Caballeronia sp. LZ062: one gene and its partner. The protein of the gene in region 1 binds, or shares a complex with, the protein of each later gene. Links are inferred from orthologs where the notes say so. Each region holds a gene or a part of one and is shown in the gene's direction. Other genes may lie near its edges.

Region 1 (16,656 bases):
GGCTCGGTATTCGCGCCGCTGTTCGGCGTGGTGCTGGCGGACCACTTCATCGTGCGAAAGCGCCGTGTGGATGCTGCCGCGGTGGGCCGCATCGACGGGCGCTATGGCTACTCGGGCGGCTGGCACGTGAGCGCGTTCATCGCGTGGGGCGTGGGAATCGCGGCTTATCACGCGATCAACGCATGGCTGCCGAACCTCGGCGCGACGCTGCCGTCGCTCGCGCTGGGCGCGGTGTGCTATCTGCTCCTGGTGTCGGCGCGGCGAACGGCGGTGGCTTCCTGAGCGCAATGTCGGCGCGCGCCGATTCGTCTTGCGAATCAGCGCGCTAGCCGACTTGTCAGGCGATTTTCCACAGGGCGTTGCACAGAAGTTGTGGAGAACTGCCCGGGGCGCGCGCCATCGTCAGTTGCGTCTCTCTACGCCCGGCAGCACGCAAAGCAGTTCGAACGCCAGATTCGCCCCGAGCAGCGCAGTCGTGCCGAACGGATCATAAGGCGGCGCCACTTCCACCAAGTCCGCCCCGACGATGTTCAGCCCCCACGCGCCGCGGACGATCTCCAGCGCTTGCGGCACAGTCAGCCCGGCTATTTCCGGCGTCCCGGTGCCCGGCGCGAACGCGGGGTCGATGCCGTCGATATCGAACGTGATGTACACCGGTCCGTCGCCCATCTGCGCGCGCACCTCGTCCATCAAGGGCGCGAGCGAGCGGTGCCAGCACTCCTCCGTCTGCACGACGCGAAAGCCCTGCTCGCGGCACCAGTCGAAGTCGCCCGCTTCGTAGCCCGTGCCGCGCAAGCCGATCTGAACGACGCGCTCGCAATCGAGCAGTCCCTCTTCCACCGCGCGGCGAAACGGCGTGCCGTGCGCGATTTTCTCGCCGAACATGGTGTCGTTGACGTCCGCGTGCGCGTCCACATGAATGAGGCCGACTTTCCCGTGCTTCGCGTGCATCGCGCGCAGAATCGGCAGCGCGATGGTGTGGTCACCGCCGAGCGTGATCGGCTTGCAATCGTGCTCCAGAATCTCCCGATACGCGCGCTCGATGCGGTCGATCGAATCGAGCAGGTTGTACGGATTGATCGACACGTCGCCGATGTCCGCGACGCGCAACGAATCGAACGGCGCGGCGCGCGTCGCCATGTTGTACGGACGCAGCAGCACCGACTCGCTGCGCACCTGACGCGGCCCGAAGCGCGCGCCCGTGCGGTTGGATGTGCCGAGATCGAACGGCACGCCGACGAAACACGCGTCCAGCCCCGACGCCGACTCGACGTACGGCAGACGCATCATCGTCGCGATGCCGCCGCAGCGCGGCATCTGATTGCCCGAAAGCGGCTGCGGCCGCTCCGCGCGATGGTCGCGCAAATAGGAATCGAAGTGGTCGGCGGGCGCGAACAGCGAGGACGTATTCATATCGGTCAATGTCGGTCAATGTCAGTTGAAGTCGGACACTTCGTATTAATACGCGCATCTGCCGCGAGATAAAATGCGGCCGAAATAACCTTCACATCGATTTCGATCGATGTTCCGGCGGCGCGCATGTTCACTCACCTTTCCGACCTCGATTTGCGGCTCATCCGCGTCTTCCTCGCCATCGTGGATGCGGGCGGCGTCTCGTCCGCGCAGGCGACGCTGAACGTCGGCCAGTCGACCATCAGCACGCAGCTGGCGACGCTCGAAAGCCGCCTCGGTTATCGGCTGTGCGAACGCGGGCGCGGCGGCTTCGCGTTGACATCGCGCGGCGAGCAATTCGTCGATGCGTGCCGCACGCTGCTCGCCGCCGTCGATACCTTCGATTCGACCGCGCGCAATGTCGGCAAGAAGCTCGTCGGCACGCTGACGCTCGGGATGATCGGCAATACACCGGTGAGCGCGAACGCGCGCATCAGCGAGGCCATCGCGCGATTCAGGCAGCGCGACGAATCGGTGCGCTTCTCCGTGCTCGTGCGATCGCCGGGCGAACTCGAAGAAATGCTGCTCGCCGGGCGCATCCAGATGGCGATCGGCTATTTCTGGCATCGGGTGCCGTCGCTCGACTACACGGAGATCTTCGCGGAGGACCAGCTCGCCTATTGCGGGCAAGCGCATCCTCTCTTCAAGCGCGCGGGCCGCGTCACGCTTGCGCAGACCGCCGGTCACGACTGGGCGTGGCGCAGTTACCCGCTGCCGGAGGCCGCAGCGCTGATGCCGGGCTCGATCACCGCCGTCGCCGACAACATGGAAGCGGTCGCCATGCTCGTGCTGTCAGGGCGGCACCTCGGCTATCTGCCGGAGCATTTCGCTGCACCGTATGTAGACGACGGCTCCCTTGCGGCGCTGAATCCGAAGGCGATGCGCTACCGGGTCGCGTTCCAGATGGTCACGCGCGCGGACAGGGCGCGCGGCGCGCGCGGAACGAAGAGCGATATCGTCGATGCGTTGATCGAGGATATGACGACAGCGCATCGCGTGTCGCCAATAACAGCTTCTTAGCCGTCAAAACTAATCAACGCCTGCCTCTACAACATGCATCGCGCATTTTTCAACCAGGTAGGCGAAAATCGATTGCGAATTCAATCGGACTCCTCTTATTATCGTCTGACGCATCAACGGATCGCTTGAGAACAGTCCGTCCATGCGCGCGGTCTCGACAGCCGCGACAACACGACCAATAAGGGGAACACGATGAGCAAATCGAAGCTGCGCAGTGCGGAACGCTGGGGAATCGCAATGACGGCCGCGGCCGCCTGCGTTGCCACGTCGGCGAACGCGTACACGATGCCGGGCGGCACGATCACATTCAGAGGCGCACTGGTTTCGCCGCCGTTCGCGGTAGCGGCGGTATCAGCGCAAGCGGGATCAGCGACATGGAGCCGAAGCGGGCAAACCGCGATTGTCGCGTTCGACGCCTATCCGAACAGCACACCGAACGCTGCCGTTTCGCTGAGGGCGGACAACCATCGCGCGACATCCGATGCCCTGACCACGGACTTCGTGGACGGCAACGGTCGTCGCATTGCGGCGGGCAGCGACGGCGCGTTTCGCGTCGGCGGCTCTGGTGGAGTCTTATCGATAGAGAGCAAGGCGCGATCAGCACAACGCGTGACGGTCGTCACCGAATATCGCTAGACCCGCGAACAGGACGCGCGGCTCCGACGAGCCGCGCCGAGAAATCATCCGTTAATGACGTCCGCGCCTTTGGGCACGTTGAACTTGAAGGTATCGGCCTTGACAGGCGGATTCTTCTGGATGTTCGAGAACGTGAGCAACGTCACGTTGCCGAATACGTCGTGCAGTTCCATCGCTTCCAGATTGCCGTCCTTGAAGCCGATGCCAACCGTCTGGAACTGCGTGTCCTTCGCCTTCGGTGTCAATTCCAGCCAGTCGATGCCGCCTTTTACGCCCGCATCGCGCAACGTGAAGTTCTTTTCCAGATCGTTGCTGCCGAAGAGAATGGCCGCCGGGCTCGCGCCGAGCGCGCCGCCGAGACTGCGCACCGTGACCTGGTTCAAGTCCTTGTCGTAGACGTAGAGCTTGTCGCCGTCTGCCTGCAAGAGCTGCGAGTACGGCTTCTCATAGGACCAGATGAACTTGCCCGGCCGCGCGAACATGAACGTGCCGCTCGACATCGTGCCCTTGGTCGGCGTCGTGACCGTGCTCGCGCCGTTATTGACCTTGCCGGGCGCCTTGACTTCCTGCTGCGTGAAATCGCCGCGCGCCGCGTGAACCTGCGACACGAACAACTTCAACTGCTCGGTCCCGCTCGCGAATGCGTGCGATGCAAACGACATCGACGCCGACAGCAGCGCCGCGCCGAATGCCTTCTTCCCCGTGTACTGCTTCATCCTGTTGTTCTCCTTCCGTAGCCGTCCGCGCGCTATTCCGACTCGCGAGCGGGCGTGAGGATCTCGCGGTTGCCGTTCGACGACATGGCGGACACGAGACCCGAATTCTCCATCTGTTCCAAAAGGCGCGCGGCGCGGTTATAGCCGATGCGCAAGTGCCGCTGCACGAGCGAAATAGACGCGCGCTTGTTCTTGATGACGACCTCGACCGCCTGATCGTACAAAGGATCGGACTCGCCATCGGTCGACCCGGTTCCGCCCGCGCCCGCCGCGCCTTCGTCGCCTTCGCCCGCCAGCCCGCCTTCCAGAATGCCTTCGATGTAATTCGGCTCGCCGTGCTCCTTCAGCTTGTCGACCACGCGATGCACTTCCTCGTCCGACACGAACGCGCCGTGCACGCGCACAGGCAGGCCCGAACCCGGCGGCAGATACAGCATGTCGCCCATGCCGAGCAGCGATTCGGCGCCCTGCTGATCCAGAATCGTGCGCGAGTCGATCTTCGACGACACCTGGAACGCCATGCGCGTCGGCACGTTCGCCTTGATGAGGCCGGTGATCACGTCCACCGAGGGACGCTGCGTCGCGAGAATCAAATGGATGCCCGCCGCCCGCGCCTTTTGCGCGATACGCGCGATCAGTTCTTCCACCTTCTTGCCGACGACCATCATGAGATCGGCGAGTTCGTCGATCACCACCACGATGTTCGGCAGGCGCGTAAGCGGCTCCGGATCGTCGGGCGTGAGGCTGAACGGATTCGGAATCTTCTCGTCGCGCTTCTTCGCTTCGTCGATCTTCGAATTGAAGCTCGCGAGATTTCGCACGCCCATCTTGCTCATGAGCTTGTAGCGGCGCTCCATTTCGGCGACGGCCCAGTTCAGCGCGTGGCCGGCCTGCCGCATGTCGGTGACGACCGGGCACAGCAGATGAGGAATGCCTTCGTAGACACTCATTTCGAGCATCTTCGGATCGATCAGAATGAGCCGCACCTGGTCCGCGCTCGCCTTGTAGAGCAGCGACAGGATCATCGCGTTGATACCGACCGACTTGCCCGAACCCGTCGTGCCCGCGACGAGCAAGTGCGGCATCTTGGCGAGATCGGCACAGACCGGATTGCCGCCGATGTCCTTGCCGAGGCCCATCGTGAGCGGCGAGGCCGCCGCCGCGTAGACTTCGGAGCCGAGAATCTCCGAGAGCTTGACCGTCTGCCGGCGCTGGTTCGGCAATTCCAGCGCCATGTAGTTCTTGCCGGGAATCGTCTCGACGACGCGAATCGACACGAGCGACAGCGAACGCGCCAGATCCTTCGCCAGACCGACGATCTGGCTGCCCTTCACGCCCGTCGCCGGCTCGATTTCATAGCGCGTCACGACCGGCCCCGGATACGCGGCGACCACGCTCACTTCGACGCCGAAATCCTTCAGCTTCTTTTCGATCAGGCGCGACGTGTATTCCAGCGTATCGGCGGCGATGGTTTCCTGCGTCTTCGGCGGCGGATCCAGCAACGCGATGGCCGGCAACGTGGAATCGCCCGGCAGATCCGCGAAAAGCGGCACCTGCTTTTCCTTTTCGACGCGCTCCGAGCGCGGCGGCGTCGCGACCGGCGGCACGATCACGACCGGCTCGTGATCCTCGTGCTTCACGCGCGAGCGCACGACCTTGCCTTCGCGCTTCGATGCGGCTTCTTCGCCGAGCTTGCGGTCGCGGCCCGCTTCGCGGCGCAGTTGCGCGCCGGTGATCGCGTTGAGAATGCCTTCGCCGACTTTCTCGCACACCGAGAGCCACGAGAACCGGAAATACAGCGACAGACCAATGGCGAGCGCAATCAGCAGAAAAAGCGTCGCGCCCGTGAAACCGAGGGCATGCGATACGTGACGCGCGATCATGTCGCCGACCACGCCGCCGGGCGCGCGCGGCAGCGGCACCTTGAGCGACCACATGCGCAGCGCCTCGATGCCGTCCGTTGCGAGCAGCACCAGGACGAACGCGAACGCTTGCGCAAGCCACGTGCGGTCGCGCGGCGCGCCTTCATCGTCCGACGATGCTTGCGCCGCAGGTTCCGCGATGCGCCGGTAATTGGCGACAATGCGCCGCCCGAGCAGCACGACGAGCCAGTACGACGACAGCCCGAACACCAGCAGCAGAATGTCCGACGTGTACGCGCCGACGCGCCCCGCCCAGTTTGAAATGTGATCGACGCTCACGGCGTGCGTCCAGCTCGGATCTTTCCGGCTGTACGAAATGAGCGCCATGACGAGGAAAAGCCCGAGGGCGACCTGGAGAATCCAGCGAATCTCGGTGAAGAGCCGCGACATGCGGTGCGGCAACGCCTGCGGGCTCGCGGAATAGGATGCTTTGGCCATTGATTCGGTGTCGCTTGTCGCGGCCGCCGTCGATTCGATCGGGGCCGCATGAACGGTGACCTATTGTAAACGCTGCATTGCGGCGAGAGGCGCAAAAACGGCCGCGTTCTTGCAACCTGTAACACTCCTCACATGCCGTTCATCGCCCGTTTCTGCGTGAAATCTGCGGCGCGCGCCTATCAAAGCGATTGAAAGGTTCACTCGGAGGGCTCTCGCGGCGGCCTTTATAATTGACGTCTCGCATCCAACTACGGGTCATCGGCGGCACGCACCAGGTGCCGAATTTGCTGCACGAATCGCAACGCATGCACTGCCGATCCGACCATCAATAACGGACCACCATCATGTCATCACCGCAACCCGCGCCCAAACACGCCAAAGTGCTGATCCTCGGTTCCGGCCCCGCCGGCTACTCCGCCGCCGTCTACGCGGCCCGGGCGAATCTGGCGCCGCTGCTCGTCACCGGCCTCGCGCAAGGCGGCCAGCTGATGACCACGACCGACGTCGAAAACTGGCCGGGCGATCCCTCGGGCGTGCAGGGTCCGGAACTGATGCAGCGCATGGAAGAGCACGCGCGCCGGTTCAACACCGAAATCGTGTTCGATCACATCCATACCGCGAAACTCAACGAGCGTCCGCTCCGTCTTATCGGCGATGCGGGCGAATACACCTGCGATTCGCTGATTATTGCGACGGGTGCGTCGGCGCAGTATCTCGGCAATCCGTCGGAGCAGGCGTTCATGGGCAAGGGCGTGTCTGCCTGCGCGACCTGCGACGGCTTTTTCTATCGCAATGGCGAAGTCGCCGTGATCGGCGGCGGCAACACGGCCGTCGAAGAGGCGCTGTATCTGTCGGGCATCGCAAAGAAAGTGACGGTCATTCACCGCCGCGACAAGTTCCGCGCCGAGCCGATTCTGATCGACCGCTTGCTCGCGAAGGAAAAGGAAGGCGTGGTCGACATCAAGTGGAATCACGTTCTCGACGAAGTGACGGGCGATGAATCCGGCGTCACCGGCCTGCGCGTGAAGCACACGCAGACCGGCGAGATCACGGACATTGCGTTGCAGGGCGTGTTCGTCGCGATCGGCCACAAGCCGAACACCGAACTGTTCGCGGGTCAGGTGGAGATGAAAAACGGCTACATCCTGACGAAGGGCGGCACGAGCGGCAACGCGACGGCAACCAGCATCCCCGGCGTGTTCGCGGCCGGCGACGTGCAGGACCATATCTACCGCCAGGCGATCACCAGCGCGGGAACCGGCTGCATGGCCGCGCTCGACGCGCAGCGTTACCTCGAAGCCATCGACGAAACGCCGACGCCGCATTCGATGAGCCACGAAAAGGATCGGTAAGCAGGGAGGCGCCGCGCGCCTAGCCGACGTTTCGTCAAAAACGGGCCCCGGTTCGCGCCGCCGGCCCGTTTTTTGTTTCCAGCATCGTGGACGGGCGTTTCGTGCCGGCGCATCCGGCAATGACCGCGCCCGTGGCACAATCGGCGCTTCACGTCGGATCGCCGCTCCTTCCGCCGCTGCATTCGCAGCCGTACTTTCTGGCCGAACGATGCCCAAAAATCTTCCCCACCCGAACGAACCGAAGCCGCGCCGACCGCAGACGCCGCGTCCGGCCGCTGCGGAAAAGCCGCCTGCCGCCGATCCGCGCGATGTGAAGGACGCGCTCAAGCGCGACGGCCTCGCGGGGCTGGCTGCGCTGAAAAGCGCGCTCGAGGCGGACGCCGACAAGCGCGCCGCCGAACGCGCCGCGGCGGCGCTCGCCGAGCGTGAAGCGGCCGCGCACGCTGACGAGTTTCGCCGCTCGATCGGCCAGATCGAGCCGCTGAAAACGCCGCCGCGTATGACGGTGACGCGCGTTCCCCCGCCGCCGCTTCCGCTGCAAAGCCGCCGCGACGAGGAAGCCGTGCTGCAGGAGGCGCTCTCCGACGAGTACGACCCGGAAAGCCTGCTCGACATCGACGAGACGCTTTCGTATTGCCGGCCGGGTATCAGCCAGGAAGTCGTGAAGAAGCTGCGGCGCGGCGCGTGGATCGTGCAGGCGCAGCTCGATCTGCACGGCATGCGCCGAGAGGAAGCGCGCGAGGCGCTCGCGGAATTCATCCGTGAATCGGTGAAGCGCGGGCTGCGCTGCCTGCGCGTGATTCACGGCAAGGGCTTGGGCTCCATCGGCAAGGAACCGATTCTCAAGGGCAAAGTGCGCGCGTGGCTCACGCAAAAGGCGGAAGTGATTGCCTTTTGTCAGGCGCGTCCGCACGACGGCGGCGCAGGCGCCGTGGTCGTTCTGCTGCAGCCGGGCGGCACGCCGCGGCATCACAATCATCCACAAGACAAGACCCGCTGAACAACGAACGTGCATCCCAGACTCACCCTCGCCATTTCCATCATGGAGGCGCTCGCGATCTTCGCGTATGCGCTTTCCGGCCTCATCGAAGCGAGAAAGCGGCGGCTGGATGCCGTCGGCGCTTTTCTCGTCGCGCTCGCCACGGCATTCGGCGGCGGCACGGTGCGCGACGTGCTGCTGTCGCGCCGCCCGTTCTACTGGGTCGAACATCAGGATTACGTGCTCGCCATTTTCGCGATGGCGATTTTCGCGCCGCTCTTTCTGCGGCTGACGTCGCGCGTTTTCGATCAGCGCGCGTTGCTCGTCACCGATGCGATCGGACTCGGCCTGTTCAGCGTGTCGGGCACGTCGATCGCGCTCGATGCGCAGATGCCCGCGTTCACCGCCACGATGATGGGCGTCACGACCGGCGTCTTCGGCGGCATCATGCGCGACGTGCTGTGTAACGAGATTCCGCTGATCTTGCGCGATTCGCGCCCCTACGCGGTGTGCGCATTCGCGGGCTGCTGGATTTATCTCGGCCTCGCGCATCTGGACGTCGACACCATCTACAACGTGCTGCTTTCGACGGCGTTCATCCTCGTCGCGCGGCTTGCCACGTTCAAGCTGGACATTCGCCTGCCGCATTAGGGCGGGCGGGAAAACGCGTCCGTTTGCTACAATCGCGAAGTCAATCCGCCTCGCCCGGCCGCTCGCGCCGGTGCTTCGGGGCACCGGTTTCCTGCCGTCAACACGCACACAGAACATGAACATCGAGCAAGCGCGTTTCAACATGATCGAGCAACAGATTCGTCCCTGGGATGTGCTGGACCTGGACGTGCTCAACCTGCTGTCGATCGTCAAGCGCGAGAACTACGTTCCCGCCGCCTATCGCAATCTCGCTTTCGCGGACCTCGAAATTCCGCTGCCCGGCGGCGAGCGCATGCTGGCTCCGAAGATCGAAGCGCGCATTCTGCAGGAACTGACCGTTCACAAGGGCGAGACGGTGCTGGAAATCGGCTCGGGCTCGGGCTACATGGCCGCCCTCCTCGCGCATCGCGGACGCAGCGTTACGACCGTCGAAATCTCGCAGGAACTGGCCGAATTCGCGAAGCAGAATCTCGCGGCCAACGGCGTGACGAATGCGGAAGTGGTCGTCGGCGACGGCGCACGCGGCTGGAGCCAGGGCGCGCCGTTCGACGTGATCTGCGTCTCGGGCGGCCTGCCCGTGATGCCGCAGGAATTTCTGGAACTGCTGAACATCGGCGGGCGCATCGCTGCTTTCGTCGGCACCGCTCCGGTGATGGAGGCGCAGATCATCACGCGCATCGACGAAAAGCAGTATCGCGTGTCGGCTGTCTTCGAGACTTTCGTCGCGCCGCTGAAGAACGCATTGCATCCGCCGGCGTTCAAGTTCTGAGCGTTCGACTTTCGCCGCCAGGCCGCCGTGCTTCCCCGGGCCCGGCGCCCGTTTTGCCTAACCTGCTCCGCGCCCGCGATTCCATGCAAAACCTGACCGCATCCGAACTTGCCGCGTGGCTCGCGGATTCGTCCCGCCCCGCTCCCGTTCTGCTCGACGTGCGCGAACCGTGGGAGCTTGAGACCGCGAAGATGGAGAACGTCGTCTCTATTCCAATGCGCGACATCCCCGCGCGCAGCGAAGAACTGGAAGACGACGCGCAGATCGTCTGCATCTGCCATCACGGCGCGCGCAGCGCGCAGGTCGGCATGTTCCTCGAATCGCGCGGCTTCACGAATATCTTCAATCTGTACGGCGGCATCGACGCGTGGTCGCGTCAGGTCGATCCTTCGGTTCCGACGTATTGAGCACCAGCGGGCGCTGCGGGCGGCATTCCCGGCGATTGGCGACGGCCCGAAGCACGAATTGTGTCCGCGGCATCGATCGCTCCATTTCGGGTCCTGACGTCGACGAGCGCTGCGCGGTCGGTATGGGTTGCCCCGCGTTGCAACGGGCCCGGAGCGCAATAGCGGGCCTGGCGGCTTTGACCCCTGCTGCGCCTTGGCGGCGTGCCTTCGTTCTTAACGGTCCACGAATTAATTTCGATTCCTGCGCCGCATCGGCCCGGGATCGCGCGAAGCCGATCCTCCGCTTCAACGCATTCATTTCCGCGAGCGCCCCGCCGCCCACTATTTCCGGCGCTTTACGAAAGCAAAAGGCCGCATGCGCTTTCACACATGCGGCCTGATATAGATCACGCCTGAACTACGCTCTAAACCACGTTCATCGCTAGCGCGCTCGCCCGATAATGCTCGGCGGCCTTCTCGGCATCGCCCAATTGCTCGTGCAGGCGAGCCAGCGCCCGGTGCGTCCGGATCTTGAGCGGCTCGTTGTCGGCCAGTTTGAGCGCCGATTCCAGAAACGCCTGCGCCTTGCCCCACAACTGCTGATGCAGACACAAGCGCCCGAGCGTGAAGAGCAGGTCCGCGTCTTCCGTGCGCTCCTTCTGCCAGGCTTCGGCGCGCTGAATGAGCGGGAACGCATCGCCGCCGACGACGCAATCCGGATAGCGGCGCAACAGGCGCGCGTCCCAATTGTGCGCAAGCGCCTCTTCGACGATCTTCCTCGCCTCCGCACGACGGTCAAGCGCGATCAGCAATTCCGCCGCGAGATCCGCGAGACGCGGCGACTGGCGCTCCGTCGCGGAGAGCGACTGCCACAGTTCCAGCAGCGCGTCGGGATTGTGCCGCCGGTCGCGCAGCAGGTTCTCCGCCGCGACCTGCCGCAAACGCACCGCCACGGCCGGATGCAACGCTTCGCGCTTCTCCAGCATGCGCACGAGCTTCAACACTTCCGCCCAATTCTTGAGTTGCTGCTGCGCTCGCAGCGCGATCTGCTGCGCGTGAATGCGCCGCCCGCCTTGCGCCTGAATCTCGGTCAACGCGACGAGCGCGCCGTCAGCGTCGCGGCCATCGGCGCGCATGTCGGCGGTGGCCATGAGGCGCGCGTCCTGCCAGTCGGCGCCGCCGATTTGCGCGAGCCATTCGTCGCGACGCGCGTATTCATGCAGCCGATGCGCCGCGTTCGCGCCGATGAGCCTTGCCGCGCCCTGATTCTCGTCGACGGAAAGCGCATCGCGCGCCGCCTTCTCCGCCTTCGAAAAACGCCCGGCGTACAAGTGGCCGATGGCATCGCGCAAAGAAGCGTTGGCCTTCGCGAGCCGGCTGCGCGCGCGGTAAGCGGCCACGCGCTGCGGCATTTTCCAGACGCCGCGCGCCGCGCGAATCAGCCCGTACAGCACGATAAACAGCACGACGAGCGCAACCGCGAACAGATTGAGCGAGACGTCCACGCGATACGGCGGAACGACGATCAATACCTGCCCGCCGTTGAAGCCGCCGACCGTCGCCACGATCACCGCGACCGCGAAAAGCAGCGCGAGCCAGATGAGTCCTCGAATCGTCATCATCCGCCTCGCTTGAACTGATGCACGGCGGCAAGGCTCGCGTCCAGGTTCGGCACGGCGACCGCGAGCGACGCCTGATCGACCTGTTTCACGAGATCGCGCACGGCGGCGACCTTCTTCGACGACGGATCGAAGTATCGGCCGAGCGAGGCATCCGCGGCCGCGAGATCGGACTTGAGCGTCGGTTCGCTGCGCGACAGCAGCGACAAACGCGCCGACAAGAGCCTCAGCTTGACGTTCTCGCGCACGAAGTAGCCTTGATCGGGCGATGTCAGCATGGCGTCCGCATTGTCGATGCGCCGCACCGACACGAGACTCGACAACTGCTGGCCGATGCCGCTCGTGATCTGCCGCCACAGCACTTTCCAGCGCGGCTCGCCGGTGGCCGCCGCAATCGAAACGCTGTCGCCCGGCGCGGCGGCCTGCGCCCGCGCACGCTCGATCGGCGCTTCGCCCGCGAGCGGCAAGCCGTCGATCTGCTCGATGGCCGTGTCCAGCTTGATCGCGAGACCGGTGAGGTCGGTGGTTTGCGTCGACTTCAGCTTGTCGATGTCCTGCGCGACAGCCTTGCGGATCGCGACGACTTGCGGGCCGGTCGTCGCGGCGAGGCGCGTGTCGGCGCTCTGCAGCGCGAAAAGCGCGAGCTGAACGTTGCCGGTCAACTGCAACTGCTGGCTCGCGCTGGAGAGAATCTGCTCGACTTCCGCGATCGTCCAGTCGTCGCGGTTGCTCGCGAGATCCTGATACTGCTGCTGCAACGCCTGACTGTGCGCTTCGGCATCGGCGAGCTTGCCCTGCAACTGGATCAACTGCGTGTTGAGCGCGGAAGTGGCGCTCGCCGCCTGGTCCGCTTTTGCGCGCAAAGCGGCGTTCTGCGCATCGGCTTCTCCGGCGCGCTGCGCCATTTCCTGTTCCTTGCGGTCCACTTTGCGGTTGAGCGCGTAGCCGCCCGCGCCTGCCGCCACCGCCAGAATGACGACGACGAACCACAACAACACAGTGCCCGCGCCGCCGCGCCGCTTCTGCTGTTCATACGGCGTGAAGGGCGTGTTCGGCGGCAAGGGTGGTGTCACGTTCGGCTGAGGTGAAGCTTTCTTGGAATCGTTCGAGTCAGTCATGCGTGATTGAGCCGGTTGGTGGGCCGGCGGCGTGGCCGGCGATGTATCGGTCGCTCGAGAGAATGCGCCGGCCGTCGCCTGCGCGTCGGGCTCCCGATTCGCTGCCGAGGCGTAGGGAAACAGCGCCTCCAGCGTATGTACGATGCGTTCGTCGCCGGCGCCGGACACCGTAATCCTATCAAAACCCGTTTGGCGAGCGGCTTCGGCAATGCGCGGGTGCGGGCACACGAGCGGCGCGTGCTTAAGCCGCGCGATTTCGTCGGCGGTGAGATGCTCGCGGGCAAGCTGGTCGAGATTGCGCACGCCCTCCGAACTGGTGAGCAGCCACGCATGGTCGCCACCGAGCAGCGCGTGGATGCGCTCCCACTTGCGCATGGACGGCTCGGGCAACAGACGCCGGTACGCCGCGACCTTCGTCACGCGCGCGCCGGCCTGTTCCAGGCGCTCGGCGAGCCATTCGCGCCCGCCGTCGCCGCGCACGATCAAGACACGCTTCCCGTCGAGCCCGTCTGTGCCGAAATGCGCCTCGATGGAAGCGTAAAGCGCCTCGGAATCGAAACGCGGATCGGCTTGCTCTTCCGACGGGCTGATCACGCGATGCCCCGGCGCATGAACGCCCTGCCGCGCGAGCGCCGCGACGCTGCCCGGCCCGACGACCGCCACCGGCACGTCCGCCGGCCACGGCGCGAAGAGGCGGCCGAACGCGTGATCGACCGCGTTCGGCGACACGAACACGACGAGCGCGTATCGCTCCGGCGCGTAAAGCTCGTCGAGTGCGGCGCGAAGGGGCGCGTCGTCGGCAACCGGCGCGATGTCGATCAGCGGGAACTCGAACGCCTCGAAGCCCGCGCGGCCAAGCCGTTCGACGAGCGCCGACGACTGCCCGCCCGGACGCGTGATGACGACGGTGGCGCGGACCGCGCTCGCCATCAGGACGCGTTCGCCGCGGACGGCGGCGCTGGATTGTCCGGCGAACCGTTCGCGGACGGCGGCGCGTTGGGCGCGTCGGCGCGGCTCATCGTCGAAAGCGCGTTGACGATGTCGGTGGCGCCTTGCGCTTCGAGATCCGCCGAAACGCGCTGACCCAATGCGAGCGCGCGCGCCAGATCCGGCGCGCGCACCGATTCTTCCGCGCGCAGCACGCGCTTGCCGTCAGGCATCGAAACCGCGCCGCGCAGAAAAAGCGAGCCGTCGCGCCAGTGCGCAAAGGCCGCGAGCGGCACCTCGCAGCTCCCGCCGAGCGCACGCGAGACCGCGCGTTCCGCTTCCACGGCGAGCGCGGTGGCTTCGTCGTGCAGCGGCGCGAGCCACGCGGCGAGTTCCGGCCGATCCGCGCGGATCTCGATGCCGAGCGCGCCCTGCCCTGCCGCCGGCAAGCTCTCCGAGACGTCGAGCCAGGCGCGGATGCGCGATTCGAGGCCGAGCCGCTTGAGACCCGCCGCCGCCAGAATGACCGCCGCGTAATCGCCGCGGTCGAGCTTGGCCAAGCGCGTATCGAGATTGCCCCGCAGCGGCCGCACGTCGAGATGCGGAAAGCGCGCGCGGATCATCGCTTCGCGCCGCAGGCTGGACGTGCCGACCACGCTGCCCGCAGGCAACGCATCGAGCGATTCGAAATGCGGCGAGACGAAGGCATCGCGCGGGTCGTCGCGCTCGAGAATCGCGCCGAGCGTGAAGCCTTCGGGCAACTGCATCGGCACGTCTTTCAGCGAATGCACTGCGAGATCGGCGCGGCCTTCCGCGAGCGCGGCTTCCAGCTCTTTCACGAAGAGACCCTTGCCGCCGACCTTGGACAGCGTGCGGTCCAGAATCTGATCGCCGCGCGTCGTCATTCCGAGAATTTTGACGTCGCAAGATGGATATAATTTGTGCAGCGCACACCGCACGTGCTCGGCTTGCCACATGGCGAGCCGGCTCTCCCGCGAAGCGATGACCAGCGTGGCGGGCGGTGTCGTTGAATGCGTCTCGGAATTCATTGATGCTCGATCGAATACGGGATGAAATAACAAACAATGGTAGCACGCACGCCACGGTCCATTCGGGCATGGGCGGCGCGCGAAAGCCTTGTCCGGCGCGCCTTTCGGAGCGCCGAAAAGCGGGCGCGGCGCATGGGGAGACACACGCGCCACGCCCGGACGCCTCGCGCTCGTTCCGTTTTTGCTGGTCCGCATGACACGCTTCGCGCGGCCCCGTACGGGCCGCCTAGCAGCCCGCCGTACCCGTCGATGGTCCCTGGCTTCGCATCAGAGAGGAACTCAACGTGACGTCTTCCGCATCGGCCCGCACGGCGCGCCGCAACGCCGCATCGCCCGACTCATCGTCCGACACGTCCATCGCGGCGGCGTCGCCTTCCATCTCGAAAACGCGGGCCGCAGGCGCCGCGAAAGCGTCCACGGCGGCCGTCGCGGTCAAGGAGAAGCCGGGCGTCGAGGCGGTGGTAAAGGCGCCCAAGGCCGCCAAGCCGGCGAAAGAAGCGAAGCCGTCGAAGAAGGCCAAAGCCGCTTCGCTCTCGGATGCGAACGCCGCCGGAGCGTCCGCCGAGCCGGCGCGGCTCGCGGAGTCCGCGGATTCCGCCGAACGCGCGAAACCTGCGAACCGCGCCCGCGACGACAAAGACCGCCCGCTCTTCGAAGACATCCGCTTCCTCGGCCGCGTGCTCGGCGAAGTGCTGCGCGAGCAGGAAGGCGACGCCGTGTTCGACATGGTCGAGGCGATTCGTCAGACGGCCGTCAAGTTCCGCCGTGAAGACGACGTCGACGCCTCGCAGACGCTGGAAAAGCGCCTGCGTGGCTTGTCGCCGGAGCAGACGGTGTCCGTGGTGCGCGCGTTCAGCTATTTCTCGCATCTCGCGAATATCGCGGAAGACCGTCATCACAACCGCCGCCGCCGCATTCACGCGCTCGCGGGCTCCGCGCCGCAGCCGGGCACCATCGCCTATGCCATCGAGCGCATGCGCGAGCAGAAAAACGTCAGCGCCACGCGCAAGATGTTGCAGACCTTCTTCGACGACGCGCTGATCGTTCCGGTGCTCACCGCGCATCCGACCGAAGTGCAGCGCAAGAGCATTCTCGACGCGCAACACGACATCGCGCGTCTGCTCGCCGAGCGCGATCAGGAGCTGACCGCCCGCGAACGCGCGCAGAACGAAGCGGTGCTGCGCGCACGCGTGACGTCGCTCTGGCAGACGCGGATGCTGCGCGACGCGCGTCTGACCGTCGCCGATGAAATCGAGAACGCGCTCTCCTACTATCGCGCGACTTTCCTCGCCGAAATTCCCGCGCTGTACGCCGATATCGAAGCCGCGCTCGCCGAGCACGGCCTGCCCGCGCGCCTGCCGCCGTTCTTTCAGATGGGAAGCTGGATTGGCGGCGACCGCGACGGCAATCCGAACGTCACGGCCGAGACGCTCGACGCCGCCATCACGCGGCAGGCGACCGTCATCTTCGAACACTATCTGGAAGAGGTGCACAAGCTCGGCGCGGAACTGTCGGTGTCGAATCTGCTGGCCGGAGCGAGCGATGCGCTGCTCGCACTCGCCGATGCCTCGCCCGACCACTCGCCGCATCGCACTGACGAGCCGTACCGGCGCGCGCTGATC
Region 2 (2,980 bases), 860 kb from region 1 along the record:
GCGAGAGCGCGTCCCGCATGCTGCCGTCCGCCGCGCGCGACAAGAGCCGCAGCGCCTGCGGTTCGAACGCGATGCGCTCTTCGCCGAGAATGTGCTCCAGATGCGACACGATATGCCCCGCCGGCATCTGCTTCAGGTTGAACTGAAGGCAGCGCGAGAGCACCGTGACCGGAATCTTCTGCGGGTCGGTCGTGGCGAGTATGAATTTCACATGCGGCGGCGGCTCTTCCAGCGTCTTCAGCATGGCGTTGAAGGCGTGGTTAGTGAGCATGTGCACTTCGTCGATCATATAGACCTTGAAGCGCGCGTCGACGGGCGCATACACGGCGCGCTCCAGCAGCGCCGCCATTTCATCGACACCGCGATTGCTCGCCGCATCCATCTCTACGTAGTCGACAAAGCGGCCTTCGTCGATTTCCCGGCACGCACGGCACACGCCGCACGGCTTCGAACTCACGCCGGTCTCGCAATTGAGCGCCTTCGCGAAGATTCGCGAAAGCGTCGTCTTGCCGACGCCGCGCGTGCCCGTGAACAGATAGGCGTGATGCAGCCGGCCGCCGTCGAGCGCGTGCGTGAGCGCACGAACGACATGCTCCTGGCCGACGAGCGACTCGAACGATTTCGGCCGCCATTTGCGTGCGAGAACTTGATAGGTCATGCGCGAAATTGTATCAGCAACGACTTGTGGCAAACGCGCGAGAGCGGTACGCGGCAAGCGTTCAGCGAGGCTGTCGCCGCACCGAAAATAACAGGAAATAACGGGGGAAATGCTGGAGGAAGAAGACAAACAGAAAAGCGGAAGGTGACGAGCCCGACCCTCGGCACTGGTGGAAAGCGGCTGTGGCTGCTTCGTTCCCGACCTGACCAGGTTGACCGCGCCACCATGCGAGGAGGCCCGTCACGACGAATTGTATCACGCAGGGTGCGCCGCCCGGAAGGCTCGCAACGAAGCACGCTCGCGGTGCACTTGCGCTTCGTACTTTCGCCCTCAGATCGCTGCTATCGGGCACGGGCAACGGATAGCAAAGTAGGCTAAGATGGCATGTGACTTAGCCGTGACCGTGCGTGCTCATGCCCGAACCGGCGCGCGGCGGCGGACCTTCGAGCGGCAAGTTAAGCGGCGAAATCCTTTCCAGTTTTGGTGTATCGTGGCGAGCATTCAAACGCGGGCCTCGAATCAATAGAGGTATTCAGACAATGAGCGAATCAATCAAGCACATCAGCGACGCTTCTTTCGAACAAGACGTCGTCAAGTCGGATAAACCTGTCCTGCTCGACTTCTGGGCCGAATGGTGCGGTCCGTGCAAGATGATTGCCCCGATCCTCGACGAAGTCGCGAAGGATTACGGCGATCGCCTGCAGATCGCGAAGATCAATGTGGACGAACACCAGTCCACGCCGGTCAAGTTCGGCGTGCGCGGCATTCCCACGCTGATTCTCTTCAAGAACGGCGCGGTCGCGGCGCAGAAGGTCGGCGCCTTGTCGAAGTCGCAACTCACCGCGTTTCTCGACAGCAACCTGTAACTGCACCACAGGCGGGCGTCGGCCTCATCGGCGTCCGCTTCGCGCGCGCCTTCACGCAATACGAATGAAAAGCGCGTGAGCCGATGTTGTCGCACGACAACATCGGCCGAAAAGCCCCGTCCCCGGCCTATCCGAGGCCCGTGCGGCGTGTGCTATGCTAGAATCACAAGACTTCAAGAAGTATTAAGTCCTAGAGCGGTTCCGCTCACCTCTTCTCCCATATCTTTCTGTCGCACCTCTTCTCCCCGGCGGGAAATCCGTATGCATTTATCCGAGCTCAAGTCTCAGCACGTGTCTGCACTGATCGAGATGGCCAATGGCCTGGAGATCGAAAACGCGAACCGCCTGCGCAAGCAGGAATTGATGTTCGCGATTCTTAAAAAGCGCGCCAAGGCTGGCGACACGATTTTCGGCGACGGCACGCTCGAAGTGCTGCCCGACGGCTTCGGGTTTCTGCGCTCGCCCGAGACTTCGTATCTCGCGAGTACGGACGATATCTATATCAGCCCGTCGCAGATTCGCCGTTTCAATCTGCATACCGGCGACACCATCGAAGGCGAAGTGCGCACGCCGAAAGACGGCGAGCGCTATTTCGCGCTGGTGAAGGTCGACAAAGTCAACGGGCAGCCGCCCGAGGCCTCGAAACACAAGATCATGTTCGAGAACCTCACGCCGCTGCATCCGAATAAGCCGCTGCCGCTCGAACGCGAAATGCGCGGCGAGGAAAACGTGACGGGCCGCATCATCGACATGATCGCGCCTATCGGCAAGGGTCAGCGCGGGCTGCTCGTCGCATCGCCGAAGTCCGGCAAGACCGTGATGCTTCAGCACATCGCCCATGCAGTGAAGGCGAATCATCCGGACGTCGTGCTGTTCGTGCTCCTGATCGACGAGCGTCCCGAGGAAGTCACCGAAATGCAGCGTTCGGTCGCGGGCGAAGTGATCGCCTCGACCTTCGACGAACCCGCCGCGCGTCACGTGCAAGTGGCCGAAATGGTCATCGAGAAGGCGAAGCGTCTCGTCGAAATGAAGCATGACGTCGTGATTCTGCTCGACTCCATCACGCGTCTCGCCCGCGCCTACAACACGGTCGTGCCGGCATCGGGCAAGGTGCTGACGGGCGGTGTCGATGCCAACGCGCTGCAGCGCCCGAAGCGTTTCTTCGGCGCGGCACGCAATATCGAAGAAGGCGGCTCGCTCACCATCATCGGCACCGCGCTGATCGAAACCGGCAGCCGCATGGACGACGTGATCTACGAAGAGTTCAAGGGCACCGGCAACATGGAAGTGCACCTCGAGCGCCGTCTCGCGGAAAAGCGCGTGTATCCGTCGATCAATCTGAACAAGTCGGGCACGCGCCGCGAAGAACTGCTCATCAAGCCGGACCTGCTGCAAAAGGTCTGGGTGCTGCGCAAGTTCATTCACGACATGGACGAAGTCGAAGCGATGGAATTCC

Evidence for each region.
Region 2: the proteins of trxB (region 1) and trxA are in contact, whole or in part, in a crystal structure (PDB 1F6M), measured with the Escherichia coli proteins. The link is inferred for Caballeronia sp. LZ062 from one-to-one orthologs.

The regions. Positions count from the first base shown.
Region 1 is NZ_JARTWB010000002.1:1,811,574-1,828,229, forward strand. What follows is about bases 5,718-8,532. They hold trxB (thioredoxin-disulfide reductase), read left to right. Parts: upstream 5,718-6,528; coding sequence 6,529-7,536; downstream 7,537-8,532. Other genes in these bases: P9239_RS14595 (DNA translocase FtsK 4TM domain-containing protein), read right to left, coding at 5,718-6,184; P9239_RS14605 (Smr/MutS family protein), read left to right, coding at 7,745-8,532. Also shown: putative hydroxymethylpyrimidine transporter CytX, read left to right, coding at 1-282; speB (agmatinase), read right to left, coding at 403-1,413; P9239_RS14580 (LysR family transcriptional regulator), read left to right, coding at 1,540-2,472; P9239_RS14585 (hypothetical protein), read left to right, coding at 2,665-3,108; outer membrane lipoprotein chaperone LolA, read right to left, coding at 3,153-3,824; more of P9239_RS14595, read right to left, coding at 3,857-5,717; more of P9239_RS14605, read left to right, coding at 8,533-8,536; P9239_RS14610 (trimeric intracellular cation channel family protein), read left to right, coding at 8,546-9,166; P9239_RS14615 (protein-L-isoaspartate O-methyltransferase), read left to right, coding at 9,282-9,935; P9239_RS14620 (rhodanese-like domain-containing protein), read left to right, coding at 10,019-10,342; P9239_RS14625 (heme biosynthesis protein HemY), read right to left, coding at 10,747-11,940; hemDX (fused uroporphyrinogen-III synthase HemD/membrane protein HemX), read right to left, coding at 11,940-13,988; hemC (hydroxymethylbilane synthase), read right to left, coding at 13,988-15,034; ppc (phosphoenolpyruvate carboxylase), read left to right, coding at 15,319-16,656.
Region 2 is NZ_JARTWB010000002.1:955,191-958,170, reverse strand. The notes cover bases 1-2,860. They hold trxA (thioredoxin TrxA), read left to right. Parts: upstream 1-1,197; coding sequence 1,198-1,524; downstream 1,525-2,860. Other genes in these bases: rho (transcription termination factor Rho), read left to right, coding at 1,786-2,860; P9239_RS10565 (DNA polymerase III subunit gamma/tau), read right to left, coding at 1-658. Also shown: more of rho, read left to right, coding at 2,861-2,980. UniProt on the Escherichia coli protein: Participates in various redox reactions through the reversible oxidation of its active center dithiol to a disulfide and catalyzes dithiol-disulfide exchange reactions.